One region of the Mesorhizobium sp. LjNodule214 genome, then DNA from elsewhere that is predicted to be linked to it. Evidence: predicted binding sites of a transcription regulator. Region 1 holds the regulator's gene; each other region holds the start of a gene.
What was found. The regulator PhoB, encoded in region 1, activates phosphate uptake and scavenging genes when phosphate is short. The targets are predictions, from matches to a motif close to TGTCATNNANCTGTCAT.
Positions count from the first base shown of each region.

Region 2: ppk2 (polyphosphate kinase 2) is a predicted target of PhoB. The motif match lies at 6,298-6,314, and genes of this name have one in related genera.
Region 3: ACSQ3Z_RS07980 (ceramide glucosyltransferase) is a predicted target of PhoB. The motif match lies at 6,398-6,414, and genes of this name have one in related genera.

Region 1 is NZ_CAXUPE020000001.1:136,878-146,560, forward strand. It holds gene ACSQ3Z_RS00595 (CHASE domain-containing protein) at 1-1,556, opposite strand, end outside; gene ACSQ3Z_RS00600 (ATP-binding cassette domain-containing protein) at 1,688-2,485, opposite strand; gene ACSQ3Z_RS00605 (sugar ABC transporter permease) at 2,499-3,830, opposite strand; gene xylF (D-xylose ABC transporter substrate-binding protein) at 3,979-5,019, opposite strand; gene ACSQ3Z_RS00615 (ROK family protein) at 5,286-6,527, shown strand; gene ACSQ3Z_RS00620 (hypothetical protein) at 6,555-6,908, shown strand; gene phoB (phosphate regulon transcriptional regulator PhoB) at 6,936-7,625, opposite strand; gene phoU (phosphate signaling complex protein PhoU) at 7,642-8,352, opposite strand; gene pstB (phosphate ABC transporter ATP-binding protein PstB) at 8,391-9,215, opposite strand; gene pstA (phosphate ABC transporter permease PstA) at 9,231-9,683, opposite strand, start outside.
Region 2 is NZ_CAXUPE020000003.1:614,134-623,816, reverse strand. It holds gene ACSQ3Z_RS28275 (DUF6163 family protein) at 127-549, opposite strand; gene ACSQ3Z_RS28270 (enoyl-CoA hydratase/isomerase family protein) at 546-1,589, opposite strand; gene ACSQ3Z_RS28265 (methyltransferase family protein) at 1,713-2,270, opposite strand; gene ACSQ3Z_RS28260 (DUF2066 domain-containing protein) at 2,454-3,278, shown strand; gene hemB (porphobilinogen synthase) at 3,353-4,384, shown strand; gene ACSQ3Z_RS28250 (dihydrofolate reductase family protein) at 4,570-5,217, shown strand; gene ppk2 (polyphosphate kinase 2) at 5,272-6,192, opposite strand; gene ACSQ3Z_RS28240 (aldo/keto reductase) at 6,461-7,504, shown strand; gene ACSQ3Z_RS28235 (glycosyl transferase family 90) at 7,533-8,504, opposite strand; gene ACSQ3Z_RS28230 (hypothetical protein) at 8,704-8,862, shown strand; gene ACSQ3Z_RS28225 (DMT family transporter) at 9,085-9,683, shown strand, end outside.
Region 3 is NZ_CAXUPE020000001.1:1,654,345-1,664,027, forward strand. It holds gene phoU (phosphate signaling complex protein PhoU) at 1-498, shown strand, start outside; gene ACSQ3Z_RS07950 (magnesium and cobalt transport protein CorA) at 590-1,597, shown strand; gene ACSQ3Z_RS07955 (GcrA family cell cycle regulator) at 1,687-2,205, opposite strand; gene ACSQ3Z_RS07960 (aspartate aminotransferase family protein) at 2,562-3,761, shown strand; gene argF (ornithine carbamoyltransferase) at 3,779-4,690, shown strand; gene ACSQ3Z_RS07970 (Hsp33 family molecular chaperone) at 4,769-5,803, shown strand; gene apaG (Co2+/Mg2+ efflux protein ApaG) at 5,898-6,290, opposite strand; gene ACSQ3Z_RS07980 (ceramide glucosyltransferase) at 6,521-7,669, shown strand; gene ACSQ3Z_RS07985 (O-succinylhomoserine sulfhydrylase) at 7,709-8,896, opposite strand; SAM riboswitch at 8,953-9,030, opposite strand; gene ACSQ3Z_RS07990 (2'-deoxycytidine 5'-triphosphate deaminase) at 9,174-9,683, shown strand, end outside.

The DNA of each region.
Region 1 (9,683 bases):
CCGCGCAATTCGCGCGTGACGTTGAGATCGATCAGCTTGGTGCCGAAGCCGGTCTTGACCGGCGCTTCCAGCCTCTTGCCCCCGGTTTCACGCCAGTTGAGCGCCAGCGTCCTGTCATGCCCACGGCCTTCGACCGACCAGTCGACCTTGAGCGCGCCCACCGAATTGCCGGCCTCGCCATATTTCAGCGCATTCGTCGCCAACTCATGGAAGGTCAGGCCGAGCGCCTGCGTCGTCGTCTCGTCGAGCAGCACTTCCGGCCCCGACAATATCCCCACGGGAAGCTCCTTGCCGAACACCTGGCCAAGCTCGATGCGCAGCAGGTCGCCGAGATCGGCCTTCTGCCAGCGCGAGCGCGTCAGCATGTCCTGCGAAGCAGCCATCGCCTGCAGCCTGGCCGAAAAGGATGACGAGAACTCCTTCACGTCGGTGGCGTGCGAGGCCGTCTGGCGGGCGATCGCCAGCACCCTGGTGATCGAGTTCTTGATGCGATGCTTCATCTCCTGCAGCATCAGGTCCTTTTCGAGCAGGCTCTTTTCGGTCGTCTCGTGCAGCAGCGAAACCGCGTCATAGGCCCGCTCCTGAAAGCGGGCCACCAGCGCAATGGCACCGGCAAGCAGCAAACCGAACAGGCCGAGCATCACCGGAATGGCGCGCGAAGAGGGCTGCGAGAAGGCGCTTGTCGGCCTGAACAGGACGGTCCATTGCCGCCCTGCCACGACGAGCTTGCGGGTGACCAGCAGCCGGTCGCCGAATATCGAAACCGGCGGCGTCTCAGACTGGAACAGAAGATTTCCGGCATCCACCTCGCCGTCATAGATTTCGGTATTGACCGGCAGCAGCGGCGCGCGGCTAAGCGCGATCTGGAACAGGTCGCGGGCGCGGAAGGCAGCATAGAGGAAACCCGCCGTCGAGGAGCGCGTGGCATTGATGACATCAGGCGCGGTCTCGACATTGAGCCGCACGAAGACCAGGAAGCCTGTAAAGGTCTGGGCGGCACCTGTCCCCTGGCCGAGTTGGATCAGGCCGCTTGCGTGCTGCTGGTCGTCGGCCATCGCCTTTTCGATCGCCACCCGCCGGACCGGTTCGGTGAACATGTCGAAGCCGATGCTGGCCTCGTTGGACGGATCCATCGGTTCGAAAAGCACGATCGGCGCGCGCCATGGCTCCGTCGTCGCCGGATAGACCGCATGCGCGACACCCTGGTCGCGCAGTATGTCGCGCTCGACCGCGGCCTCGTCTCCGGTCTTGGCCAGCCTGAGATAACCGATGCCGCGCAGTCCGGCGAAATTGTTGTCGACATCGAGCGCGCTGAAGAAAGCCTTGAACTCGCCGCGCGAAATGTCGCCGTTGCGGACGTCGAACAGCGCCTGGGTCGAGCGCAGCAGCGACAGATGCAGATCGATGCGGCTCTCGATGCGATTGAGCGCGTCATCCGCCGTCGCCGCGAACTTGATGCGCGCCGCCTCCTGTGTGGCGAAATAGGCAAAGCCCGCCATCGTCAGGCTGATCAGCGCGACGGCGATGAAGGCGACGATCGGGAAAAACTTCTTCAATGGATGGTGTTGTCCATGGGCGATTCGGACCCTTTTATGGGCAAGTCCCCGCGCCAACACAATGGCGCGGCCAAACCATCATGACGGCTGGCATATCACATAGAAGACAATTAGCCGGCTTACTTTGTGCTTCAGGCCGCAATTTTCAGTGCGCCTGGCCCGGGAACGGCACCGGGCGGGCATTTGCCGAGGATGATCATGCCGAGCACCTCGTCCTGCGTGACGTCGCTGGTGCGCGCTGTGCCGACGACCTGGCCGTTCTTCATCACGCAGACCCGGTCGGCAAGCTCGAACACGTCGTGGATGTCATGGCTGATCAGGAAAATGCCGATGCCGTCGGCCTTCAACTGCCTGACCAGTTCGCCGACCTGGGCTGTTTCCTGCGGCCCAAGTGCGGCCGTCGGCTCGTCCATGATCAGGATGCGGGCATTGAACAGGATGGCGCGTGCGATCGCCACCGACTGCCGCTGGCCGCCCGAGAGCTTGACCACCGGTTCCTTGAAGCGCTGGAAGCGCGGATTGAGGCGGCCCATCACCTTGCGCGCCTCGGCCTCCATGGCGACATCGTCGAGCGTGCCCCAGCCGGTCATCAGCTCGCGGCCGAGAAACAGGTTGGCGGCGGCGTCGACGTTGTCGGCAAGCGCCAGCGTCTGGTAGATCGTCTCGATGCCGTATTTCTTGGCGTCGCGCGGGTTGAAGATCGAAGCCTCCACGCCGTTGACGAAGATCTGGCCCGCATCGCGCTTGTAGGCGCCGGACAGGATCTTGATCAGCGTCGACTTGCCGGCGCCGTTATGGCCGAGCAGCGCCACCACTTCGCCCGGGAAGAGATCGATCGACGCATCATCGACGGCGCGAATACCGCCGAAGGCGATCGAGATGTTGCGCATGTCGATCAGCGGGGTGCCCGTGGCAGTAGTCTTTTCCATGGCCGCGTCCTCCTCAGACTCGCTTGCGATAGACGGTGTCGAGCCAGACGGCGACGACCAGCACGGCACCGACGACGATGCTCTGCAGCGGCGAGTCGATGCCGAGCAGCACCATGCCGGACTGCAGCGACTGCATCAGCAGCGCGCCGAGCATGGCGCCAAGCACGGTTCCGGAGCCGCCGGCCAGCGACGTGCCGCCGATGACGGCGGCGGCAATGACCAGAAGCTCGTCCAGCGTGCCCAGCGCATTGGTCGAGGCGTTGAGGCGCGCCGACGAGATCGCTGCGCTGATCGCAGCCAGCACGCCCATGATCATGAACACCTTCATCGTTACCCAGCGGGTGTTGATGCCGGCTAGTTCCGCCGCTTCCGGATTGCCGCCGATGGCGAAGACATAACGGCCGAACCGGGTCCGCCTGGTGATGAAGGTCATGACGATGCCGACCGCGACCGCCATCAGCACCGGGATCGCGATGCCATGGGCGATGAACAGGCCGCCTTCGGGAATGGTGATGCCGTTCTGCTGCGCGTACTGGCGCACGATGCCGACCGGCCATGGATAGGAATTGGCAATCCACACCGCGCCAAGGATGGCGGCGCAGGCGACCACGCCGAGGAATGTCTCTGCCCACACCGGGCGCAGCGGGAAGTTGAACCGTTTGCGCTGCGAGCGGCCGTTGAGCAGCGCGAAGGCGACTGCCGCGCAAGCCACGACACCGACGATCCAGCTGGCGGTGGCGCCAATGGAACCGCGCGGGCCGCCGCCCATCAGCTGGAAGGTGGCGTCGAGCGGCGCGACCGTGCGGCCGCTGGTGATCAGCCACGCCATGCCGCGCCAGACCAGCAGGCCGCCCAGTGTCACGATGAAGGCCGGCACCTCCATATAGGCGATGATGAAGCCCTGGAACGCGCCGATCAAAAGGCCGAGCGCCACGCCGACGGCGAGTGCGATGATCCAGAGCCAGGGATTGCCGAGCTGGAAGCCGATGACGCGAATGAGGAATTCGGCCTGCGCCACGCCCATGATCATGCCGATCACACCTTCGACGGAGCCGACCGAAAGGTCGATGTTGCGCATGACGATGACCAGCACCATGCCGGTCGCCATGATCGCCACCGACGAGGTCTGCACCGACAGGTTCCACAGATTGCGCGGCGTCAGGAAAAGTCCGCCCGACAGGAGGTGGATGCCGATCCAGATGACCAGCAGCGCGCCGACCATGCCGAGCATGCGCGTGTCGAGTTCGGTCGCCTTGAGGAAACGTCCAACGGCGCTGAGCTCGGCAGCCCGCGCCCGATCCGCGGTCGCATTGGCGACCGGCGTGTTGGAAGCCGTATCGGTCATGATGTCCTCCCACCGGTCTGCCGTCTGGCGCGGTTGCCGGAACACGATGCTATTGGCTTTCCCGGCTCAATTGAAGCGGAAAGCCCCTTTGAGAAACGCCGCGGCTTTAGGGCCGCGGCGCCGAACTCGCTACCGGTATCGGCCGGCTTTAGTTGCAGGCCGCGACGCTGCCCGCGGCGACACCAGCGCAGACCTCGTCCTTCTTGATCCAGCCGGCGTCGATGACGACATTGAGGTTGTCCTTGGTGATCGCGACCGGCGTCAGGAACAGCGACTTGACGGTGTTGCCGCCCGGCGTGGTGAAGTCCTTGACGCCGGCGATATCGGTCATCTGCTTTCCGTCGGCCAGCTGCGAGGCGATCTCGGCGGCGTTCTTGCCGAGCTCGCGCGCGTCCTTCCACACCGACACGGTCTGCGTGCCAAGCGCGATGCGGTTCAGCGCGGCGTGGTCGCCGTCCTGGCCCGAGACCGGAACGGTTCCGGCCAGCCCCTGCGCCGTCAGAGCGGCAACGACACCGCCGGCGGTGCCGTCATTGGCCGCCACCACCGCATCGACCTTGTTGTCGTTGGCAGTCAGGAACTGTTCCATGTTCTTCTGCGCATTGGCCGGCAGCCAGCCGTCCGTATAGGCCTCGCCGACATTCTTGATCTTGCCGCCGTCGATGGCTTCCTTCAGCACTTCCATGGAGCCGGCGAACAGGAAATCGGCGTTCGGATCGGCGCCCGAACCCTTGATGAAGACATAGTTGCCCTCCGGCTTGACCTTGAACACTTCGCGGGCCTGCATGCGGCCGACTTCCTTGTTGTCGAAGGTCAGGTAGAAGACGTCCTTGTTCTCGATCAGTCGGTCGTAGCCGACGACCGGAATGCCTTCGTCAAGCGCCTTCTGCACCGCCGGCCCGATGGCCGAGGCGTCCTGCGCCAGCACGATCAGCGCATTCGCACCCTGCGAGATCAGGCTTTCGACGTCGGTCAGCTGCTTGCCGGGATTGGACTGCGCGTCGGCGGAAATGTACTTGTCGCCGGCAGCCTCGATCGCCGCCTTCATTGCCGCCTCGTCGGTCTTCCAGCGCTCTTCCTGGAAGTTCGACCATGACACGCCAATGACCTTGTCCTTCGCCTGCGCGACCGACGCCAGTGTCAGCGACATGGCGACACCCGCCAGCATGGCGACTGCAAATTTCTTCATGATATCCTCCCTGCGCCGCGCGCGGCGCGACAAAACTGACCCGAAGGTCGGCACAAGGCTCTATTTTTTCGAGCCTCGAAAAAACACTGATGCAACGACAAAGCGCTGTCAACATCGATTCTGATGGATTTTGATGGGTCGGCGACTTTTTTTCGAGTCTCGGAATAAATAAATGACAGGGCTTCCCACTTCTGCCAATATTCGATGAGCGCGTCGACGGCCTTCGACGTCACGAAAGGCTGCGGCGGCAGGGAGGAACGCAGGCCATGTCGGTTGGAATCCGCCACGACGATCTACGCCGGCGCAACCGGGCGATGGTGATTTCGGCCGTGCGCCGGGCCGGCCAGCCGTCACGGACCGAGATCGCCGCGACTACCGGCCTCAGCCATTCGACCATTTCGGCGATCTCGTCAGACCTGATCCAGGAAGGCATCCTCACTGAGAGCAAGCCGAGCGAGACGGCTTCACTGAAGCGCGGCCGGCCGCAGGTCGGCCTCGGCCTCAATCCGGAAGCCACGGCGGTGATGACCGTGGTGCTGTCGCTGAACTTCCTCTCCGTCGCCGTCATCGATTATGCCGGACAGGTCATTGCCGAGGAACAGCGCCGCCTCGACACGCTGACCATGCCGCGCGACGAGCTGATCGGCGAATGCACGGCAATAGTCCGGCGCCGGTTCGAGGATCCGGACCTCGATGTGCGCAGCGTCGCCCGCATCGCGATGGGCATCCAGGGCATCACCGACACCCATGCCCGCGCCATGCTGTGGTCGCCGATCACGTCGCTGACCGACATCCCCTTTGCCGACATTCTGGAAGGCGAATTCGGCATTCCCGCCACCATGGAAAACGACTGCAACATGATGGCGGTGGCGCTGCAATGGCGCGATCCCGACCGCTACCGCGACGATTTCATCGCCATCCTGCTCTCGCACGGCATCGGCATGGGGCTGGTGCTGAAGGGCGAACTGTTCACCGGCACTCATTCGTCCGGCGGCGAGTTCGGCCACATGATCCACCGGCCGGGCGGTGCGCTCTGCCGCTGCGGACGGCGCGGCTGCGTCGAGGCCTATGCCGGCAACTATGCCATCTGGCGCAACGCCAGGATGATGAGCGAGGATGCCGAACCGGTCGATGTCGGCGATGCCGACATGCGCGCGCTCGCCGCGCGGGCGCGCGAGACCGACGGCCCGGAGCGCGAAGCCTATCGCAAGGCCGGCGAGGCGCTCGGCTTCGGCCTTGGCAGCCTGTTCGCACTGATCGACCCGGCACCGGTCGCCATGGTCGGCGTCGGCGCCGCCGCCTTCGATCTGATCGAACCGGCGCTGCGCGAGGCGATTGCCCAGACTGCCGGCGGCCAGCACTCGAAATCGATCTCCTTCGACACCGAGCCGAATGAGTTGCCGCTGATCCGCGAGGGCTGCGCCATGCGCGCGCTCGGCTTCGTCGACCAGGAGATTTTTGCGCCGGGCGTCCAGCAGCGAACGGTCGCCGGCAAGAGCGTTGCCTGAAACGTCAGACCCCAATCGTGAGCGTCTATGATGAAGAGCTACCGTAACCGGCATGGCGTGACATATTACCTGCCGGACTTCGGCCCGCCAGTCCGTTGGCTTTCTTGCGCCGATGTCTCGTCCCGTGAAACTGATCTTCCCGTCGTGTCCTACTTCGAATGCGACGCCGGAAATCTTGGCTGTCGGGCAATGCACATTTACGCAGATGGTCGCGTGCTCCTCGCCTATCCCGGCGGCCTCGACGGCGATCACTTGCCCGAAGGGGAGCTGCCGCCGGTGGGAGAGGTCGACGACCCAGATGGCGCGCAAACCCGCGAGACCACCAAACCCGAGTTCGATGCTCTGTGGGCTGTACTGTCTCGCTTAGAAAGTAGCGCGTGAATCCCGATCTGTCGGGATGGAAGGGTCCTAATCTTCCCGGATCGCGTAGCCTGCGCCGCGGATGGTGCGGATGACGTCGGGCATGCGGCCATTGTTGACCGCCTTGCGCAGCCGGCCGACATGCACGTCGACCGTGCGCTCGTCGATATAAATCGTCTCGCCCCAGACATTGTCGAGCAACTGGCTGCGCGAAAACACCCGGCCCGGATGCCGCATCATGAATTCGAGCAGCCGGAACTCGGTCGGCCCGAGCCTGATCTCGCTCTTCTTGCGGTAGACCCGGTGCGACTCGCGGTCGAGCACTATGTCGCCGACCTTGAGCATGCTGGACAGCACTTCCGGCTTGGCGCGGCGCAGCAGCGCCTTGACCCTGGCCATGAATTCCGGCGTCGAGAACGGCTTGACCAGATAGTCGTCGGCGCCGGTGGAGAGGCCCCGCACGCGGTCGCTCTCTTCGCCACGCGCCGTCAGCATGATGATCGGCAGCCGCTCGGTCTCGGGCCGCATCCTCAGGCGCCGGCAAAGCTCGATGCCGGAAACCGCCGGCACCATCCAGTCGAGCACCAGAAGATCGGGCACATTCTCCTGTAGGCGGATCTCGGCCTCGTCGCCGCGCGTCACCACCTCGACCTGGTAGCCTTCGGATTCCAGATTGTAGCGGAGCAGCACCCCCAGCGGCTCCTCGTCCTCCACCACCATGATGCGTGGCGCGATCATCGGTCGGTTACCCCTGTCATGCCGCCGGTGCGGACATCGCCGTCTCGTCCTGTTTGGGACGATTGGCGGGCAATTGCGAGCCGGTCAGAACGTAGTAGGCGTTCTCGGCAATGTTGGTGACATGGTCGCCGATGCGCTCCAGATTCTTGGCGCAAAACAGCAGATGCGTGCAGGCCGTGATGTTGCGCGGATCCTCCATCATGTAGGTCAGCAGCTCGCGGAACACCGACGTGTACTTGACGTCGATGCGCTCGTCGTCGTTCCGAAGCTTGGCGAGTGCCGCAGCGTCGGCGGCGGCGTATTGCTCGATCACCCCTTGCACCTGGACCAGCACCAGCTGCGCCATCACATCGATGGTGTGCGAGAGGTCGCGCGGCGTGACGCTGAGGCCGACGGTGCCGACGCGCTTGGCGATGTTCTTGGCAAGGTCGCCGATGCGTTCGAGATCGCCGGCCATGCGGATCGAACCGACCACAGCGCGCAGATCGTTGGCCATCGGCTGGCGCTTGGCGATCAGCGTGATGGCGCGGTCGTCCAGCTCGCGCTGGCGCGCATCCATGATGGCGTCGTCTGAGACGACGCGCTGCGCCAGCGCATTGTCCGATGTCAGCAATGCACGGGTTGCCCCGCCGACCATCGAGCCGGCCAGTTCGCCCATGTCGGAGATCAGCTTACTGATCGCCCCGAGATCCTCGTCGAAAGAGGCGACGGTATGATGTTCACCCATGATCCTGTCCTCGTGCCTGAAAGTTGCCGCCGGACCGCTCAGCCGAACCGGCCGGTGATGTAGTCCTGCGTGCGCTTGTCGTCGGGGTTGGTGAACATCTTGTCGGTGGCGCCCTCCTCGACCAGATAGCCGAGGTGGAACATGGCCGTGCGCTGCGACACGCGCGCCGCCTGCTGCATCGAGTGCGTGACGATGACGATCGTGTAATTCTGGCGCAGCTCGTCGATCAGCTCCTCGACGCGAGCCGTGGCGATCGGGTCGAGCGCCGAGCAGGGCTCGTCCATCAGGATCACTTCCGGCGACACGGCGATGGCACGCGCGATGCACAGGCGCTGCTGCTGGCCGCCGGAAAGGCCGGTGCCGGGCTCTTGCAGGCGATCCTTCACCTCGTTCCAGATCGCCGCCTTCTTCAGGCTCGATTCGACGATCTGGTCCATGTCGGCCTTGCGCTTGGCCAGCCCGTGGATGCGCGGGCCGTAGGCGACGTTCTCGTAGATCGACTTCGGGAACGGGTTGGGCTTCTGGAACACCATGCCGACGCGGGCCCTGAGTTCGACGACATCGATGTTCTTGTCGTAGATGTCCTCTTCGTCCAGCGTGATCTTGCCGGTCACCCGCGCCGAGTCGATGGTGTCGTTCATGCGGTTGAGGCAGCGCAGGAAGGTCGACTTGCCGCAGCCGGAAGGGCCGATCAGCGCCGTCACCTGGTTGAGGCGGACGTCGAGATTAACGTCGAACAGCGCCTGCTTGTCGCCATAGAACACGCCGACCTTGTCGCCGCGCATCTTGATCACTTCGTTCGACTTGGCGTTCATCTTGTCGCCCACTGCGTTTTCGAGGGACTGTTCGGTCATGATGTTCATACCAGATGCCTTCTTTTACCAGCGCCGTTCGAAGCGGCGCCGCAGCACGATCGCTGTGATGTTCATGGCCATGAGGAAGACGAGCAGGATGATGATGGCGCCCGACATGCGCTCGACGAAGGCGCGTTCGGCCTCGTTGGCCCACATGTAGATCTGCACCGGCAGCGCCGTCGCCGGATCGAAAGGCGTCTTCGGATAGTCGGCGACGAAGGCGACCATGCCGATCAGCAGCAGCGGCGCGGTCTCGCCCAGCGCACGCGCCAGCCCGATGATGGTGCCAGTGAGGATGCCGGGGGCGGCGAGCGGCAGGATATGCTGGAACACCATCTGCATCTTGGACGCGCCGAGGCCGAGTGCTGCCGAGCGGATCGACGGCGGCACCGCGGCAAGGGCGGCGCGCGTGGCGATGATGATCGTCGGCAGCGTCATCAGCGTCAGCACCAGGCCGCCGACGAAAGCGGCCGAACG
Region 2 (9,683 bases), on a different contig from region 1:
CCGGTAAGAGGTTTCGAAAGAGGCTTAACGATCGGTCACCCGAGCAAGGATAATTAACCTAAAGATTTAGCCAATGATTTGGGGCGAATCCTGGCAGGTTCAAATTGGGCGGTCTGCGGGCGGCAGCTACCGCCGGGCCTGGCGCTTCTGCAGCCAGATGATCACCCGGAAGACGATGTAAAGCAATGCCACCGCGGCATGCGAGGCAATGATCAGCAACCGGTGGCCGAACAGGTCGGGAAAGCCGGCATACATGACGATCTCGGTCGCCGCGCAGATGAACCAGATCACCGGGCCCCAGGAGGCGAGCATCCAGAGGCCGGCCGCGGCGAAGGGAAAGAAAACGGCGAGCATCACCGCCGCCACCTGCCAGTGCACCGGCATCAGGTCGAAGCGCCACAGCGGGCCCGGATAGAAGCCGATCAGCCGGACCCAGTAGAGGATGCCGAACAGCAGGCAGTAGCCAGCGACGACGCGCTGGAACCAGGCGAAGATGATTTCGGTGGTCGAGGGCTGCAGCACGACGCGCCTGGAGGTGACCTCGCTCACAGGTCGAGCTCCCGGTCGCCGAGCGGCGCGAAATAGGCGTCGACGTCCGCTGCTCGTACCGCATCGAGGCTTTCCGGGCGCCATTGCGGTTTCGAGCCCTTGTCGATGATGGCGGCGCGGATGCCCTCGTAAAAATCGTGGCCCGCCAGCATCCGGTTGAGGATGCGGAATTCCATCTTCATGCACTCGTCCATCGACAGCGTCAGCCCGGCGCCGATCTGGCGCCAGGCGACGTGCAGGCTGGTCGGCGAGCGCGTCCTGATCGTCGCCAGCGTCCTGGCGGCGAACTCGTCGGCGGGCGCCGCCCGCTCCAGGCTGGCGATGATATCCGACAGAGACGGCTGTGCGAGATGGCGGGAGATCGCTTCCAGAACCGGCCGGTCGGTCTCGCGCTTTGCCGGGACGAAAAAGCCGCGCAGCACCGTTTCCGGATCGCCGGTCGCGCAGAGCCGATCGAGAAAACCCGACTGGTCCTCGGCCTTGATGGTGTGGGTGGCCAGGCCCGACCACAGCGCATCGCCGTGGCGGATGCGGTTCCCCGTCAGCGCCAGATACATGCCGAAGCTGCCGCCGAGGTCGGGCAAAAGGTGGCTGGCGCCGACATCGGGGAAAAAGCCGATGCCGACTTCCGGCATGGCGAACTGGGCGTTCTCGGTCATCACACGCTGAGAGCCGTGGAACGAGATGCCGACGCCGCCGCCCATGACGATGCCGTCGATCAGCGCGACATAGGGCTTTTTGAACCGCTTGATGCTGGCATTCAGGCGGTATTCGTCGGCGAAGAACTCGACCGGAGGCTGTCCGGCCCGGCCGGCTTCGTAGATGTGCAGGATGTCGCCGCCGGCGGAGAACGCCCTGCCCTCGGCCTTGACGATGACGACGTCGACGCCGTCATCCCGCTCCCAGGCGCGCAACGCCTTGTCGAGCGCCTTGACCATGCGATGGGTGACGGCATTGAGCGCCTGCGGCCGCGTCAGCGTGACGACGCCGGCCCTGCCCAACCGCTCGAAGCGAATCTCGTCGCCTCCATCAAAATCCATCGCCAGAGAATCCCTCCCCCGTGTGTGCGGGACTGAAGTGCTAAGCGGCGACAGAGTGAAGGTCAATTGCCGGGCGCCGCGACGGCCAGCCTCGTACCGCTCGAATGGCGGTCCGACGGAGCACTACCACACGAACGGGATCAGCGCCTTCGTCCGCCTTGCATAGTCCGGAAATTCTTCGGGAAACTGCCGTGCCAGAAGCCTGTCTTCCGCACCGACGCGCCAGAGGAAGATCGCGCCCAGCAGGATCAGCAGAAAGACGAAGCCGCCGCCGACCACGATCGCCGAGCCGATGCCTGCGACCAGGCCGCCGGTGTACATCGGGTGGCGCACGAAGCGGTACGGGCCCGAGGTCACGAGTTCATGCCCCTGCTTGGGCGAGACGATCTGGCTCCAATTGCCGCCAAGGCTTTGCCGCGCCCAGACCAGGAAGGCCATCCCGGCAACAGTTACGAAGACACCGATGCTGCTCAAGACCGCGTTGACAGGGGCGAAGTTGACGAACCGGAATATCGACAGACGCGGCAGCAGGAAAGCAGCAATCATGGCGACCATCAGGCCCAGGCGCTGCGGCATGTGCTCCTCGGTATCGCGTTTCGCGCCGAACGCCGAAACGGTCAGATAGACGATCAGCAGGATCCAGGCGGCGTATACGAGCCAGATGAAAGCCATAGGGTTCATGGCATTGCTCCTTCTTCGCCCCCGATTTGACGCCCCAGGGAAGTTGGGGCTGTCGCGAAGCCCAGCGGATTAGATGTGAGTGCGGCGCCTGGATGCGTCAATGCCGGCGGCGCAAGCGCGGCGTCTTGGCGACCGGCCTTGCCCGGTGCTAAAAAGTGGCCGCCTCGAACCGGACGGCAAGGCATGCCTGGATTTTCACGTGTTGTGCTGGCGATGATCGGCCTGACGGCCGCCCTGTCGATTGTTCGGCCCGCAGATGCCGCAGGCACGGCAGAGCTCTACCAGGCGCAGACCATCGTCACCGGCCAAGGCGAGGTGAACCGCCAGATCGGCTTCAGGGACTGCCTGGACCGGGTGCTGGTCAGGGTTTCCGGCGACCAGCGGCTGCCGCAGAAGCCGGAAATGCTGGCTCTGCACGACAAGGCCGGCGATTTCGTCGACACTTTCCGCTACCGCGACCGGCTGGAAGGCATTCCGGTGCATGACGAGCAAGGCACGCATGACCGGCCGCACGACCTCACCTGCCTCTACAAGCCGGAGGTAATCGACAAGCTACTCACTCAGTTGGGCAGCAAGCCGTGGCTTGGCGAGCGACCGCGGCTCGCCGTGTTCCTCACTGCCGAACAAGGTGCCAAGCGTTTCGTGCTGACGGCCGACGATCCGCGCGGCGAAGCCATGCGCGAATCCTTCGTCAATGCCACCGGCCCGTTGCTGATGCACATCGTCTTCCCGCCGGCAGTGCTGCCTTCCAGCATGGACGAAAAGGCGCTGCGTGCCGCCGACATCGCCATGCTCGACCAACTCGCAAAAAGGGCCGGAGCCGACCAGGCGTTGGCCGGCAGCATCGTCTGGAGCGACAAGGAGTTGGGCTGGATCGCCGATTGGCGGCTGGCCATGGAAGGCAAGACCTATGCCTGGCAGGTGCGCGGCGTCAGTTTCGACGAGGCGTTCCGCGTTGCCATGCGCGGAGCCGCGCAGGTGCTGTCGGGGAACGGGCAGCCCGACTGACACTGGCACAATCGTGTCGCATTGGTCAGCGGCGGAGGCGCGTGGTAAAAGCCGGCCAAACGAGAGTTTTGGCGATGAACAGATTTACCCCCGCAAAGCCTGCCGGCGCGCGCAGCGTCGACGAGATCACCGGCAGCCGCCGCTTGCGGCGCATGCGCAAGGCCGACTGGTCGCGCCGCCTGGTGCAGGAAAACCGGCTTTCGGTCGACGATCTGATCTGGCCGATCTTCGTCGTCGACGGCAAGAATGTGCGCGAGCCGATCGCCGCCATGCCCGGCGTCTTCCGCCTGTCGCTCGACCTTGCGGTCAAGGAAGCGGAGCGCGCGGCGAAGCTAGGCATTCCGGCGATCGCCACCTTCCCCAATGTCGAACTCGGCCTGCGCGACCAGACCGGCTCGCACATCCTCGACCCCGAAAACATCATCAACCGCGCCACCCGCGCCATCAAGCATGCGGTGCCCGAGATCGGCCTCATCACCGACGCCGCGCTCGACCCGTTCACCAGCCACGGCCATGACGGCATCCTGCGCGACGGCATCATCGTCAATGACGAGACCGTGGAACAGGTCACCGCCGCAGCCGTCATCCAGGCGGCGGCGGGCGCCGACATCATCGCGCCTTCCGACATGATGGACGGCCGCATCGGCGCCATCCGCGACGCGCTCGACGCCAATGGGTTTCAGGACGTGGCGATCATGTCCTACGCGACGAAATTCGCCTCCGCCTTCTACGGTCCCTACCGCGAGGCGGTCGGCACCGCCGGCCTGCTCAAGGGCGACAAGAAGACCTACTACATCGACCACGCCAATTCGGACGAAGCGGTGCGCGAGGCCGAGCAGGACCTCGCCGAGGGCGCCGACATGCTGATGGTCAAGCCGGGCCTCCCCTATCTCGACATCATCCGCCGGCTGAAGGACGAGCTTCAGATGCCGACCTTCGCCTACCAGGTGTCTGGCGAATATTCGATGATCAAGGCAGCGGCCGCCAATGGCTGGATCGACGGCGAAAGGGCGATGCTTGAGAGCCTGCTCGCCTTCAAGCGCGCCGGCTGCGACGGCATCCTCACCTATTTCGCTCCGCAAGTGGCGGCGATGCTGAAAGGGTAGTCCCTTCCGGTCGCGCCAACCGGCTGGCCGACCGCGACGTCTCGATCCAAGACCCGTCGTCACTGCACGAGCGGCCGCTTCCTGCAGTGGCTGATCGTATCCAGGAAAAACCGCTTGCCTTTTGCAATCAGTGCAGCTAGAAACTAACTGCTTGCAAATCACAACTGGTTATGGAGGAGGCTTTCATGTCCAAGCTTCGCGTCAATGCTTTCACCCTGTCGCTCGACGGCTATGGCGCCGGTCCCGACCAGACTCTGACCAACCCGCTCGGTGTCGGCGGGGAAGCCCTGCACAAATGGATGCTCGGCACCCGAACCTTCCGCAAGATGGTGCTCGAACAAGATGGCGGCACCACCGATACCAACGAGGCGTTCGCGGCACGCAGCTTCGAGAATGTCGGCGCCTGGATCCTCGGCCGCAACATGTTCGGGCCGATCCGCGGCGAATGGCCTGACGAAAGCTGGAAGGGCTGGTGGGGCGACAACCCGCCGTACCATGTGCCGGTCTTCGTGCTGACCCACCACAAGCGCGAGCCAATCGTCATGGAGGGTGGCACGACCTTCTATTTCGTCACCGACGGCATCCACGCGGCGCTCGAACAGGCGAAAGCCGCGGCTGACGGCAAGGATGTGCGGGTGGGCGGCGGCGTCGCCACCATCCGACAGTATCTCCAGGAGAAGCTCATCGACGAGATGCACCTGGCGGTCTCACCGATGCTGCTCGGTTCCGGCGAGAACCTCTTTGCCGGCCTCGATATGCTCAAGTTGGGCTACACGTGCACCGAACAGGTCGCGACGCCGCTTGCCACGCATGTCGTGATCAAGCGTGGTTAGAAACCAAAGCGGCGTGGCCAGGATCGAACCTTGCCACGCCGGCGCTTTGAAACCTCAATACTTCTCCGGCACGTAGAGCTCGCGCGGCAGCGTCTGGCGCTCATATTCGGGATTGAAGACGCGTTCCGGCAGCGTGATCTCCTCGTGCGGCACTTCCTCGTAGGGCATCTGCTTGAGCAGATGGTCGATGCAGTTCAGCCGCGCCCGCTTCTTGTCGTTGCCCTCGACGATGAACCAGGGCGCTTCCGGGATGTTGGTGCGGGCAAACGTCTCTTCCTTGGCCTTGGTGTACTGCTCCCAGCGCACGCGTGACTGCAGATCCATGGGCGACAGCTTCCACTGCTTCATCGGATCGTGGATGCGCATCAGAAAGCGCATCTGCTGTTCCTCGTCGGTGATGGAGAACCAATACTTCACCAGCGTGATGCCGGAACGCACCAGCATGCGCTCGAACTCCGGCACGTCGCGGAAGAACTCCTCCACCTGGTCCGGACCGGCGAAACCCATCACCCGCTCGACGCCGGAGCGGTTGTACCAGGAGCGGTCGAACAGCACGATCTCGCCGCCGGCCGGCAGATGTGGGACGTAGCGCTGGAAATACCATTGCGATTTCTCGCGCTCGGTCGGCGCCGGCAGTGCGACGACGCGGCAGATGCGTGGGTTGAGCCGCTGGGTGATGCGCTTGATGACGCCACCCTTGCCGGCGGAATCGCGGCCCTCGAAGACCACCACGACCTTCTTCTTGTGATAGGCCACCCAGGACTGCAGCTTGATCAGTTCCGACTGCAAGGTGATCAGGTCGCGAAAATACTGCATGCGATCGATCGATGGCGGATGCGCGTTCTTGTAGATCTTGGCGATCTCCATCGACAGCGCGGGCTCCGACATTTCGAGCTCATAGTCTTCGTCGAGCGTGTCGGCGAGCTCGGCTTCAAGCCAGTCCTTGGCGGGAGAATTCTGTTTTAGCTCGGTCATCGCGCTGCTCCGCTTGCAAGCCCTGTCGGGTCATCTCTAGCACCTCGAGCCCTTGCCCGCGGCCTGGATGGAGACACTTTGAGCCGACTTCAATATAGGCCGGCAATGACGGTTTTATTGCAGTGACCCGGTGCGCCGTCCGTCAGGGCCAATCGGTGGGATTGTGATCGGCCAGGTCCAGCAGAGGGGCGACAAGCGGCGGGAATTGTCCTACAAATGCGACGAGCTCACCCGAGCCCGCTTCTCAATCAAATCGCGAGGATCTGACATGGAATACCGCACCCTCGGCCGTTCCGGCTTGAAAGTTTCGACGCTGACCATGGGCACCATGACCTTCGGTGGCGCCGGCGCATTCGCGGCGGTCGGCAAGACCGATCTCGCGGAAGCAAAGCGAATGATCGACATGTGCATCGATGCCGGCATCAACCTCATCGACACCGCCAATGTCTATTCGAACGGCATTTCGGAAGAGATCATCGGCGAGGCGCTCGGCGGCAAGCGCAAGGCCGATGTGCTGATCGCCTCCAAGGCGCGCATGCGCATCGGCAACGGCCCCAACGACGAAGGCCTGTCGCGCCATCACCTGATCCGCGAATGCGAGAGGAGCCTGACGCGGCTCAAGACCGATGTCATCGACATCTACTTCCTGCACGAGTGGGACGGTGTGACGCCGCTGGAGGAGACCATGGCCGCCCTCGACACCTTGGTCGGCCAGGGCAAGGTCCGCTATGTCGGCTGTTCCAACTATTCCGGCTGGCAGGTGATGAAGGCGCTCGGCATCAGCGACAGGAGCCACCAGCCGCGCTTCGTCACCCAGCAGATCCACTACACGCTGGAAGCGCGCGAGGCGGAATACGAACTGTTGCCGATCTCGGTCGACCAGGGGCTCGGCGTGCTGGTGTGGAGCCCGCTCGCCGGCGGATTGCTGTCCGGCAAATACCATCGCGACAGTCCCACCGCGCGCCAGCTCGGCGGCTGGTCGGAACCGCCGATCCGCGACGAGGACCGGCTGTGGCGGATCGTCGATGTGCTCAACGAGATCGGCAAGAGCCGCGGTGTATCGGCAGCGCAGGTGGCGCTGGCCTGGCTGCTCGGCAGGCCGGCCGTCAGTTCGCTGGTGATCGGCGCACGCAGCGAAGCGCAGCTCAAGGACAACATCGCCGCCGCTGGCCTGACGCTGTCCTTTGACGAGCGCCAGCGCCTCGACGCCGTCAGCAGGCCGCCGGTGCTCTATCCCTACTGGCACCAGCAATTCACGGCCAAGGAGCGCTTCGGCCCGGCCGATCTGGTTCTCGACCGCAGCGGCCTCTGACAGACAGAGGCTTCGCGATGAGCAGCGTCTAGCCCGAGATAAAACGCCAGACCTCGGCGTCGGGCTCGACCTGGCCGCTGAGCACGAAATATTTGTAGAGGACGAGCAGGGAAATCGCCTGCTCGTCCCGCTCGCTGCGGAATTTGCGGCAATAGGCGTTGGCCGCGCCGATGATGCGTTCGGCCTCGGCCGGATGCCGCTCGAAATGGCGCACCTTGTCGGCAAGGTCAGCAAAGTCCGGCTCGAGCGGCACATAGTGGACGTTGGCCTCGATCTGCCCCTCAGCGAACCAGGTCTCGTATGTCGGCGGCGGCATCAGGCACAGCGAGTTCGAACTCATGATCCATTTGAGGTTGGTCGCCACGTCATTGCCTTCGAGCGAAACGATGTAGCGGTAGTGCCGCTGCTGCTCGATGGTGAGATAGGGCTTGCGGTATTGTTCCGCCGCTGATCGTTTGGGCGTACCGACGTCACAGAAAGACAGGTTGCGCGTGGCCTCGAGAAACACGGTCCGTATCGGATTGTTGAGCTCGCCGCGCCAGACCACGGCCGGGCGCTTGTTCGCGAAACGCATTCTGTCCGCCGGCATGTGGAAGTGACGGAATTTGTCGAGCTTCATCAGGACGGCATTTTTGTTGTCGTCGTTGATCGGTCGATCCTTCACGACCGCCGGCGTCCTGGGCACGTTGATGACATCGCCGAATTCGAGATCGATGAGCAGTCCGGGATCGAAGTAGCGCGCAAACTCCTTCAGATCGTAGTAGTACATGCTCGGTGAAAACGGCAGACGGCTGACGGGCAGCGCAGCCGGGCTCGGCACGAAGGCGTGCTGCAGCTTGTTGTAGTAATTCAGCCTCTCGCGGACCGTGGCGTCCGAGAGCCTGACCTGGTCAAGCCAGCCGGCCAGCCTGCGACGGAACAGTGCCTGCGGCACGATATCGCGCGCGGCATTGCGTGCGTAATAGAACACTTTTACCGCGTTGCGCAGAGCTGTGGCCATCGGTCACTTGATCAAAATGAAAGGTGGCTCCCACAAATCTCGGCCCCCCGGTTCTCTCCTACACCATTGTGCCACGCATCTTGCAAGCCCGGAACCGCGCGAGAGCAAACTGCCGGCACCATCGCTTCAGCTGTTGTGTTTGCCGACCAATGCTCCTAGGCAGGGTCAGGAGCCTCCGGGCATACGAAAGGGAACCGATATGGCGCGAGCACCGAATTACGGACAGGAACGCAAGGAGCGTGACCGCCAGAAGGCCGCCAAGAAGGCCGAAAAGCTGGCGGCCAAGGTCGCGGCAAAGGAACGCGATAAGCCTGAGGACGATACCAACGCGGAAGTCGAAACGGAGACGGCCGAGTAGCACAGCCGCCGACCTGTTCGCTATCCATTGGAGGATGGCCGCAAGCTCAGGTTAGATCGTTTTGGGCCTTCTGGACTGATCCGCGGTGCGTAGAGTATCCGCAATCGGCGCTGGAGGTGATACTTTCAGCCCCCTCTGCTTGACCCCCTGGCAACCGCGGCGCAGTGTTGCCGTGCGCGCGTAACGTGCGCAGTCCAGTCGGGGTCGTCCTTGGCAAGTGCAATGGACGTCAATACGGGCAGTCATCGTGACGCCTGGTTAGGCATCCTGCTCGTTCTCACCTCTGCGCTAGCGTGGAGTACCATGGGCTTGTTCGTGCGCATGGTGCCTGACGTAGACATATGGAATGTCGTTTTTTGGCGCTGCATCTTTGGTGGACCTTCAATCATTGCTCTCGCCATGATCGAACGGAAGCGTTGGTCGTTCGAATGGCGTCGAACCATGGCGCCAGCCGGCATCGCGATAACCTCGCTCATTGCCACCGGCCTCTTCGCCTCCATTTATTCCATGCAGAACACCACCATCGCGAATGGTGGTGTCATCTACTCCACCGTTCCTTTCATGGCAGCCATTCTTGCCTGGCTATGGTTTCGGGAGCGACCCGGTGTCAGCACGATTTTCTGCACATTCGCTGCCATCGTGGGTGTTGTCGTAACCGTAAGCGGTACTGTCAATGCGGGTGGCGGGCATCTGAAAGGCGATCTTGCGATGGTCTACGTGGCCTTCGCGATCGCGATGATGACCGTCATCATGCGCCGCTATCGCGACACACCAATGCTGGAATCCGTCGCTGTCGCCTGCTTCATGGCGGCCATCTTTGC
Region 3 (9,683 bases), 1.5 Mb from region 1:
CCGATGGCGACGGATTTGCGCGAGATCGTCGGCGCGATCCGCATCTCGGCCGACATCGAGCGCGTCGGCGACCTCGGCAAGAACGTCGCCAAGCGGGTGGCGGCCGTCACCGACGGGCGCCAACCGACCAGCCTGTTCCGCGGTCTCGAGGCCCTGGCCAATTTGGCGTTGACGCAGCTCAAGGAAGTGCTCGACGTCTATGCCTCGCGCTCGGTCGAGAAGATCGGCTTCGTGCGCGACCGCGACGACCAGATCGACGCCATGTACACCTCGCTGTTTCGCGAACTCCTGACCTACATGATGGAAGATCCGCGCAACATCACGCCCTGCACGCACCTGCTGTTCTGCGCCAAGAATATCGAGCGCATCGGCGACCACGCCACCAACATCGCCGAGACCATCTACTACATCGTCACCGGCGACCAGATGCCGGCCGAGCGGCCGAAGGGCGACAAGACGGACAAGATTGTCCTTCCCGGCGCCGTTCCGGCTAAGTGAACGACGTCCCCTCGAACCTCCGGCTAATTTAGGCTAAGCTTCACCGAACGTATCTGATCCTGACCCGAGGCCAGGCCTCGAGGAGGTAGCGATGGAAAACGTTCGGAACCTGACGCCGGCCCCGCCGACATCGGGCATCATCGCCTCCAGCGTCTATACCGCCGGCCGGCGCATCGCCGACATTCCGATCGAGGAGGCCGGCGAATGGGCGGCCAAGCCCGGCCACGTCGTCTGGATCGGGCTCCTGGAACCGGACCGCAACCTTTTGCTGCGCGTCCAGGCGCAATTTCATTTGCATGAGCTGGCGATCGAGGATGCCGAACATCCGCACCAGCGGCCGAAGATCGAGCAATATGGCGATGCCCTGTTCATCGTCGCACGCACCGCCCAGCTGATCGACGGTCGCGTCACCTTCGGCGAGACGCATCTGTTCGTCGGCGCCGGCTACATCGTCAGCGTCAGGCACGGCCCTTCAACCTCCTATGCCGCCGTTCGCCAGCACTGGGAAAGCTGCCCGCATTCATTGGCCAAGGGCGAGGATTTCGTCCTCTATGCCATTCTCGACTTCATCGTCGACAACTACATGCCGGTGCTCGAGCAGATCGAGGACGAGGTCGAGGCGATCGAGGACAAGGTGCTGCTGAAGCCAATGACCGGCCCCGACATCGAGCGGCTCTATATGCTGCGCCGCGATCTGTTGCGCCTGCGCAATGCGGCACTCCCCCTGGTGGAGGTCTGCCGCCGGCTGACCAGCGCCGAGTTGCCGCAGATCCATGCCGCCATGCACCCGCTGTTTCGCGACGTCACCGATCATATCCGCACTGTCCAGGAGAAGATCGACAGCCTGCGTGAGGTGCTTGCCTTTGCCTTCGAGGCCAGCCTCCTGGTCGGCCAGAGTCAGGAAACGGCGAACACCAAGAAGCTCGCCTCGTGGGCTGCCATCCTGGCGGTGCCGACGGCGCTCGCCGGCATCTATGGCATGAATTTCAACGACATGCCGGAACTGAGGATGGAATACGGCTATCCGGTCGTGCTGGTCACGATCGCGCTGATCTGCTCGTTCCTGTACTGGCGGTTTCGCAAGAATGGATGGTTGTGAAGGAGTGAGTAGCGAGTAGTGAGTAGTGATTGGTGGCAGCGGCGCTCGCCGCCCATTCCTCACTACTCACTACTCACTACTCACGCCGCTCAGCGACTCCGCCGCCGCTCCGCCGCCGGCTGGAACGCCACCCTTGCGTGATACTTGCAGTAGGGCCCGGTTTCGGCGGCATCGTTGCCGCAGAAGTTGAAGTCTTCCGAAAGCGGGTCGCCATTCGGCCATTTGCAGGTGCGCTCGGTCAGTTCGACCAGCTGCAGGTGCCGCGAGATCGGCACGACGACGTTCTCGACCGGGCGGATATAATGGCGCACCACCGGTTCGGCGTCGAACTGCGCCTGCAGCGCGTTTGCGCCGATCGAAGTGGTGACGTGGCGCTGCGTGCTCGCGGCGCGCGACACCGACTTCTGGATGGACGAGCCCTGCACGGCCTTCTTCTGGCGCGCCGGGCTGGCTGTCGCGCGTCCGCGGCCCGACAGCTTCAGGCGATGCACCTTGCCGATGACCGCATTGCGGCTGACCCCTCCGAGCTGTGCGGCAATCTGGCTGGCGCTCAGCCCCTCCGACCACAGTTTCCTGAGAAGTTCTACCCGCTCGTCAGTCCAGTTCATGACCGCGCTCCTGCTGAAGCGTGCGGCGATCGGAATCCTTTCCCGTCCCGGCTCTCGCCGGGCAGACAACACCACATATACCGGGTGATTGGGTCCGCCGCACGAAATCTAGTTATTTCTCGACTACAAATACCTCATGCGCTGACTCTGTGACAAGGGTCCCAAAGGCAACACGAATCAGTTTTTCCGGTTTTCCCCAACTTGCCCGGTCGCCGATGAGCCGGCGTCCTGTCGGAGGGCGTGCCGCGCGCCTATGCGCGACGTTTTCGTTGACTTCATGGCCGAAAAACACGATAAGCCGCGAAGGCCGCCGCTTTGGCGGCTTTTTTGATTTTCCGGTACCGGAGACGCATATAATGAGCGGTTCGGCGCTTTACGAGACCTTTGCTCGCGCACCCCTGGCCTTCGACCACGGGGAGGGGACTTGGCTGGTCACCGACAAGGGCGAGCGATATCTCGATTTTGCCGGCGGCATCGCGGTCAATTCGCTCGGCCACAGCCATCCGCATCTGGTCGCAGCGCTCACCGAACAGGCGGGTAAGCTGTGGCACGTCTCCAATCTCTATGAGATTCCGGAGCAGAGGCGGCTGGGTGAACGGCTGGCGGACGCCACTTTCGCCGACAAGGTGTTCTTCACCAATTCCGGCGCCGAGGCGCTGGAATGCGCCATCAAGACGGCGCGGCGCTACCAGTTCGTCAAGGGTCATCCCGAACGCTTCCGCGTCATCACCTTCGAAGGCGCCTTCCACGGCCGCACGCTGGCGACCATCGCCGCCGGCGGCCAATACAAATACCTCGAAGGCTTCGGCCCCAAGGTCGAAGGTTTCGACCAGGTCGGGTTCGACGACATCGACGCGGCGGAAAAGGCGATCACGCCGGAAACGGCCGCCATCCTGATCGAGCCGGTGCAGGGCGAGGGCGGCATCCGCCCGGTGCCGACGCAATCCCTGAAGCGGCTGCGGCAGCTTTGCGACCAGCACGGCCTGCTGTTGATCTTCGACGAGGTCCAGTGCGGCATCGGCCGCACCGGAAAGCTGTGCGCGCATGAATGGACGGGCGTGACGCCCGACATCATGGCGATCGCCAAGGGCATTGGCGGCGGTTTCCCGTTGGGCGCCTGCCTCGCCACCGACGAGGCCGCGGTCGGCATGACCGCCGGCGTTCACGGCACCACCTTCGGCGGCAATCCGCTGGCGATGGCGGTCGGCAACGCCGTGCTCGACGTGGTGCTGGAAGACGGCTTCCTCGAGGATGTGCAGCGCAAGGCGCTGCTGCTGAAACAGGGGCTGGCCGGCGTCGCCGACGAATTCCCCGACGTCATCGAGGGCATCCGGGGAACCGGCCTGATGCTCGGGCTGAAATGCGTGATGCCCAACACCAAGGTGAACATGGCATTGCGTGACCAGCATTTCCTGGCGGTGCCGGCCGGCGACAACGTCATCCGCCTTTTGCCGCCGCTCACCGTCACCGACGCCGAGATCAGCGAGGCGCTCGACCGCATCCGCGCCGGCGCCAAGGGCCTGGCCGATGCCATCGCCGCGGCCGCCGCGAAGTAATCCTGGAACCAGTCCCGATGAGCGTTCGCCATTTCACCGATCTGTCCGCCGTTTCCGAAGGCGACCTGCGCTTCATGCTGGACGATGCGGTGGTGCGAAAGGCCAGGCTCAAGGCCGGCGAGCGGACCAAGCCGCTCGAGGGCAAGGTGCTGGCGATGATCTTCGACAAGCCGTCGACGCGCACGCGGGTATCCTTCGACGTCGGCATGCGCCAGCTTGGCGGCGAAACCATCATGCTCACCGGCACAGAGATGCAGCTTGGCCGCTCCGAGACCATCGCCGACACCGCCAAGGTGCTGTCGCGCTATGTCGACGCCATCATGATCCGCACCACATCGCATGAGCGGCTGCTCGAACTGACCGAGAACGCCACCGTTCCTGTCATCAACGGGCTGACCGACGACACCCATCCCTGCCAGCTGATGGCCGACATCATGACCTTCGAAGAGCATCGCGGTCCGGTGGCTGGCAAGACCATCGCCTGGACCGGCGACGGCAACAATGTCTTGCATTCGCTGCTCGAAGCCTCGGCGCGCTTCCGCTTCAACCTCAATGTCGCGGTGCCGGAAGGCAGCGAGCCGGACGAGAAGCATGTCGACTGGTCGAAGGCCAATGGCGGCAAGCTGAGCATCACCCGCTCGCCCGAGGAGGCCGTCCATCAGGCCGATTGCATCGTCACCGACTGCTGGGTGTCGATGGGCCAGGAGCATCGTGCCCGCGGCCACAACGTCTTCCTGCCCTATCAGGTCAATGCGGCGCTAATGGCCAAGGCGAAGCCCGACGCGCTGTTCATGCATTGCCTGCCCGCGCATCGCGGCGAGGAGGTCACTGACGAGGTGATCGACGGGCCGCATTCGGTGGTGTTCGACGAAGCCGAGAACCGGCTGCACGCCCAGAAGGCGGTTTTGGCCTGGTGCCTGGGCGCTTGATCTCCGGAGGTGTGATGCCTATCTGCGGGCCATCACGCAAATTGAGCGCGTTTCGGTGCATGTGCCCCTCCGGGCCGCATGGCCGCGCGCCGGAGCTTTGTCATGTTGGAAACCCGTCAAGTGACTGAACATCACCCTCAACTCGGCGAATTCGGCTACGCCGGCGACGATCACGTCGTGCCGTTCGAGGTCGCCCCGCTCGACGTGCGCGGCCGCACCGTCCAGCTCGGACCGATGCTCGACGCTATCCTTGGCCGCCACGAGTATCCCGAACCGGTCGCCCGCCTGCTGGCGCAGGCCTGCGTGCTGACGGTGCTGCTCGGCACCTCGCTCAAATTCGAGGGCAAGTTCATCCTGCAGACCCGCACCGACGGGCCGGTCGACATGCTGGTGGCGGATTTTTCGACGCCATCCGCGTTGCGCGCCTATGCACGCTTCGATCCCGACCGGCTCGAGGCGCTGACGGCTGCCGGCGAAATCTCGCAACAGACGCTGCTCGGCAACGGCGTGCTGGCGCTGACCATCGACCAGGGCGCGCATACGCAGCGCTACCAGGGCATCGTTCAGCTCGACGGCGAGACGCTGGAAGAGGCCGCGCGCACCTATTTCCGCCAGTCGGAGCAGATCCCGACCGATCTCAGGCTTTCGGTTGCCAAGCTGGTGACGCCCGGCATCGGTGGTCCCCGCGAGCAGTGGCGCGCCGGCGGTCTCTTGGCGCAGTTCCTGCCGCAATCGCCGGAGCGCATGCGCGTGCCGGACATTTCCGGCGGCGACGGCGATCCGCGCGACGAGGTCCATGACCCGGTCGACAATTCCTGGCAGGAACTCCTGGCCCTGCTCGGCACCATCGAGCCGACCGAGCTGATCGATCCGACCGTCGGCGCCGAGCGGCTGCTCTACCGGCTGTTCCACGAGCATGGCGTGCGCGTCTTCGGCGGCGTGCCGGTGGCCGACCAGTGCTCCTGCTCGCGCGAGAAGATCCGCGGCATCCTCGAAGGCTTCTCGGCGCAGGAGATCAAGGACAGCACCGAGGATGGCGGCATCCACGTCGCCTGCGAGTTCTGCTCGACGCAGTACGATTTCGACCCGGCTGAATTCGCTGCGGCGCAGTGAGATAGTCCTTCTCCCCGTCACGATACGGGAGAACGACGAACGCTGGCAGGCGGATGAGGGGCAGCGATACCTTTCGGTACCTGGGGCGCCGTTCTCAGTTCACCGTCCGGCGCGTGCCCGGCAGATCGAGCGAGAAGGCGGGGATGGCGATGTCGAACGTCTCGCCCCGCTTGTTGCGCATCGTGTAGTGGCCGACCATGATGCCTGATGGTGTCGAGAGCGGGCAGCCGGACGTGTATTGGTAGCTGTCGCCGGGGTTGAGTTCGGGCTGATCGCCGACGACGCCGGCGCCGCGCACCTCCTCGACCCGGCCGCTGCCGTCGGTGATGTGCCAATAGCGCGACACTAGCTGCACGAACTCGTCCGACTGGTTGTCGATGGTGACGTGGTAGCCCCAGACATAGCGGTTCTCCGACGGATCGGAGCGATCCTCCAGATAGAACGGCCTGACCTGCACTTCGATGTTGCGCGTAATGGCGCGGTACATGAGCTACTCCAAACAGTCCCGGCGGAAGTCTCGGCGCGCTCTTTGACTAGGTCAACGGAGCGCGGCGCCTGTCTCTTCCGTCTTTGTGCGCACCTGCCGCCAAACAATGTCATTTAAGTGACACATGACAATGATGGTGTGCACGGACCGTGCCGGGCGACTCGGGCGCTCTGTCGACCTGTTCAAAACGGCCCTCTTCCGGCCGGCTTTTCCGGAGTGACGAGATCTCGATGGAACTGATCGTCATCGCCGCTGCCCTGCTTTCGACAGCCCTCATTCTTTCAAATCTCGCCAGCATCCTGCTTGCGGCCTTCAGGCTGAAGCGGCCGCGAGCGCTTGCGCAGCCAGCCGGCAAGGCGCCGCCGGTGTCGATCGTCATCCCATCCCGCGGCGTCGAGCCGTTCACCGAGGAGACGCTTCAGCGCGCCTTCTCGCTCGACTGGCCGCGCTACGAACTCGTCTTCTGTGTCGCCCATGCCGACGATCCGGTGGTCAAGCTGATAAACAGGGCGATCGTCCGGTTTCCCAAGATACCGGCCCGGTTGCTGGTCGGCGACGACCGCATCAGCGCCAATCCCAAGCTCAACAATTGCGTCAAGGGTTGGGAAGCGGCGCGCCACCACTGGGTCATCCTTGCCGATTCCAACGTGCTGATGCCGAGGGACTATGTCCAGCACCTGATGGCGGCGTGGCGACCCGACACCGGCCTTGTCTGCTCGACGCCGATCGGCTCGCGTCCGGACGGCTTCTGGGCCGAGGTCGAATGCGCCTTCCTCAACACGCTGCAGGCGCGCTGGCAATACACAGGCGAGGCGCTCGGCCTGGGCTTCGCCCAAGGCAAGAGCATGCTGTGGAAGAAACCCGTGCTCGACGCCAATGGCGGCATCCGCGCGCTTGCCGCCGAGATCGCCGAGGACGCCGCCGCGACCAAGCTGGTCAACGGGCTGGGGCTGCGCGTCAATCTTGTCGCTTCGCCCTTCGAGCAGCCGCTTGGGGAGCGCCATCTCGGTGACATATGGTCGCGCCAGGCCCGCTGGGCGCGCCTGCGCCGCGTCACCTTCCCGTTGTTCTTCGCCCCCGAAATCCTGACCGGCGTGGCCGTGCCGCTGGCACTGGCGCTGGTCGCAGCGGCCGGCGCCGGCATCAGTCTGTCGCTCACCGTGCTCTGCGTTCTGGCGCTCGCCTATGTGCCGGAATGCGCGTTGGCTTGGGCCAAGGGCTGGTATCTGTCGCCACGTACCATTCCGGCGATGATGGTGCGTGACCTGATGCTGCCGGCGATCTGGGCGCGCGGCTGGCTCGGCGGCTCGGTCGACTGGCGCGGCAATGCGATGACCATCCGCACCAAGGCTATGACCGAGCTGGAAGAGGGCGCCTGAGCAACGCTCAGGCGTTTGTCCAATCGCAGTCTGGACCCTTTATTTGGCGGATTTCAGCGCCTGTTCGACATCGGCGAGCAGATCGTCCGCATCCTCAAGTCCGACCGAAAGCCTGAGCGTGCCCGGGCCGATACCGAGCTCGGCGCGCGCCTCGTCGCTGAGGTTCTTGTGCGTCGTCGTCGCCGGATGGGTTATCAGGCTCTTGGCGTCGCCGAGATTGTTGGAGATCAGCACGATGTCAAGCGCGTTCTGGAAGGCGAAGGCCGCCTGCTTGCCGCCCTTGACGTCGAGACAGATCAGCGTCGAGCCGCCCGTCATCTGCTTCTTGACGATATCGGCCTGCGGATGGTCGGCGCGGCCCGGATAGATGACGCGGGCGATTTCTGGGCGCTCGGCAAGGAAGTCGGCGATCTTGCCGGCACTTTCCGTCTGCTGGCGCACGCGCAGCGGCAGCGTCTCCAGGCCCTTGAGCAGCGTCCAGGCATTGAACGGCGACAGGCTGGGGCCGGTGTGGCGGAAATAGTCGTGCAAATTCTCGTCGATCCACTTCTTGTCCGACAGGATGACACCGCCGAGGCAGCGGCCCTGGCCGTCAATATGTTTTGTCGCCGAATAGACGACGATATGGGCGCCAAGCTGCAAGGGCTTCTGCTGCAAGGGCGTGGCAAAGACGTTGTCGACGATCAGCCTGGCGCCGATCGAATTGGCCAGCGAAGCGACGGCGGCGATGTCGACCACTTCCAGCGTCGGATTGGTCGGGCTTTCGAGGAAGAACAGTTTGGTGTTCGGCCTGACCGCCTTTTCCCAGTTGGCGATATCGGTGCCGTCGACCAGCGTTGCCTCGATGCCGTATTTCGGCGCCAGCGTCTCGACCACCCAGCGGCAGGAGCCGAACAGCGCGCGTGCCGCCACGATATGGTCGCCGGCCCTGGCGCTGCACAGAAGGGCAGCCGTCACCGCCGCCATGCCGGAGGCCGTGGCGCGCGCGTCTTCCGCGCCTTCCAGCGCGCACATGCGCTTTTCGAACATGTCGACGGTGGGATTGGCATAGCGCGAATAGATGAAGCCCGGTTCCTCGCCCTTGAAGCGGGCTTCCGCCGCCTGTGCCGTCTCGTAGACATAGCCCTGGGTGAGGTACATCGCCTCGGAGGTCTCGCCGAAGCCGGAACGCAAGGTCCCGCCATGCACGAGTGCCGTCTGAGGTTTCCAGTCGCGCTTCTTGGTCATTGCTCTGTCCCAAACACAAAAAAAACCGGCCGCGAAAGTCGCAACCGGTCCATACGGCCTTGCGGCCAACGGTCCTTTAGCGACTTGTTTAACGTGGCTGCAAGCCGACCGGCCAAATCACCACGGGATAACGACCCTTTAGACCCGCACCGCGCTTGCGTCAATTGCCGGCTTCATTAAGAGGTTTGTACCAGGCAGGTTCCGCAAAAGTGTTCGACGGTTTTGCGGCAAGAACCTGCGGCGAAAAAAAGCCCGGCCTTGAAGCGGAGCCAAGCCTTTGCGGCAGACAGGCATTCTTCCCGATCAGGACATTTCCGCGCTTTTCCAGTCGGGCGCGCTGAAATCGCCGCGCGCTCTCGACGCCGACCAAATCCAGCCGGCCAGCCTCGATCTGAGGCTCGGCGACAAGGCCTGGCGCGTGCGCGCCTCCTTCCTGCCCGGTCCCAACCACCAGGTCGTCGACAAGCTCGAGCGGCTGAAGCTGCACGAGATCAGCCTCGCCGAGGGCGCTGTGCTGGAAACCGGCTGCGTCTACATCGTGCCGCTGCTGGAAAGCCTGGCCTTGCCGGCCGACATTTCCGCTTCGGCCAACCCGAAGAGCTCGACCGGGCGGCTCGACATCTTCACCCGCGTGATGACCGATCGCGGCCATGAGTTCGACAAGATCGCCGCCGGCTATCATGGTCCACTCTATCTCGAGGTCAGCCCGCGCACCTTCCCGATCGTCGTGCGCGCCGGCTCGCGGCTGTCGCAGATCCGTTTCCGTACTGGCAACGCGCTGCTGTCG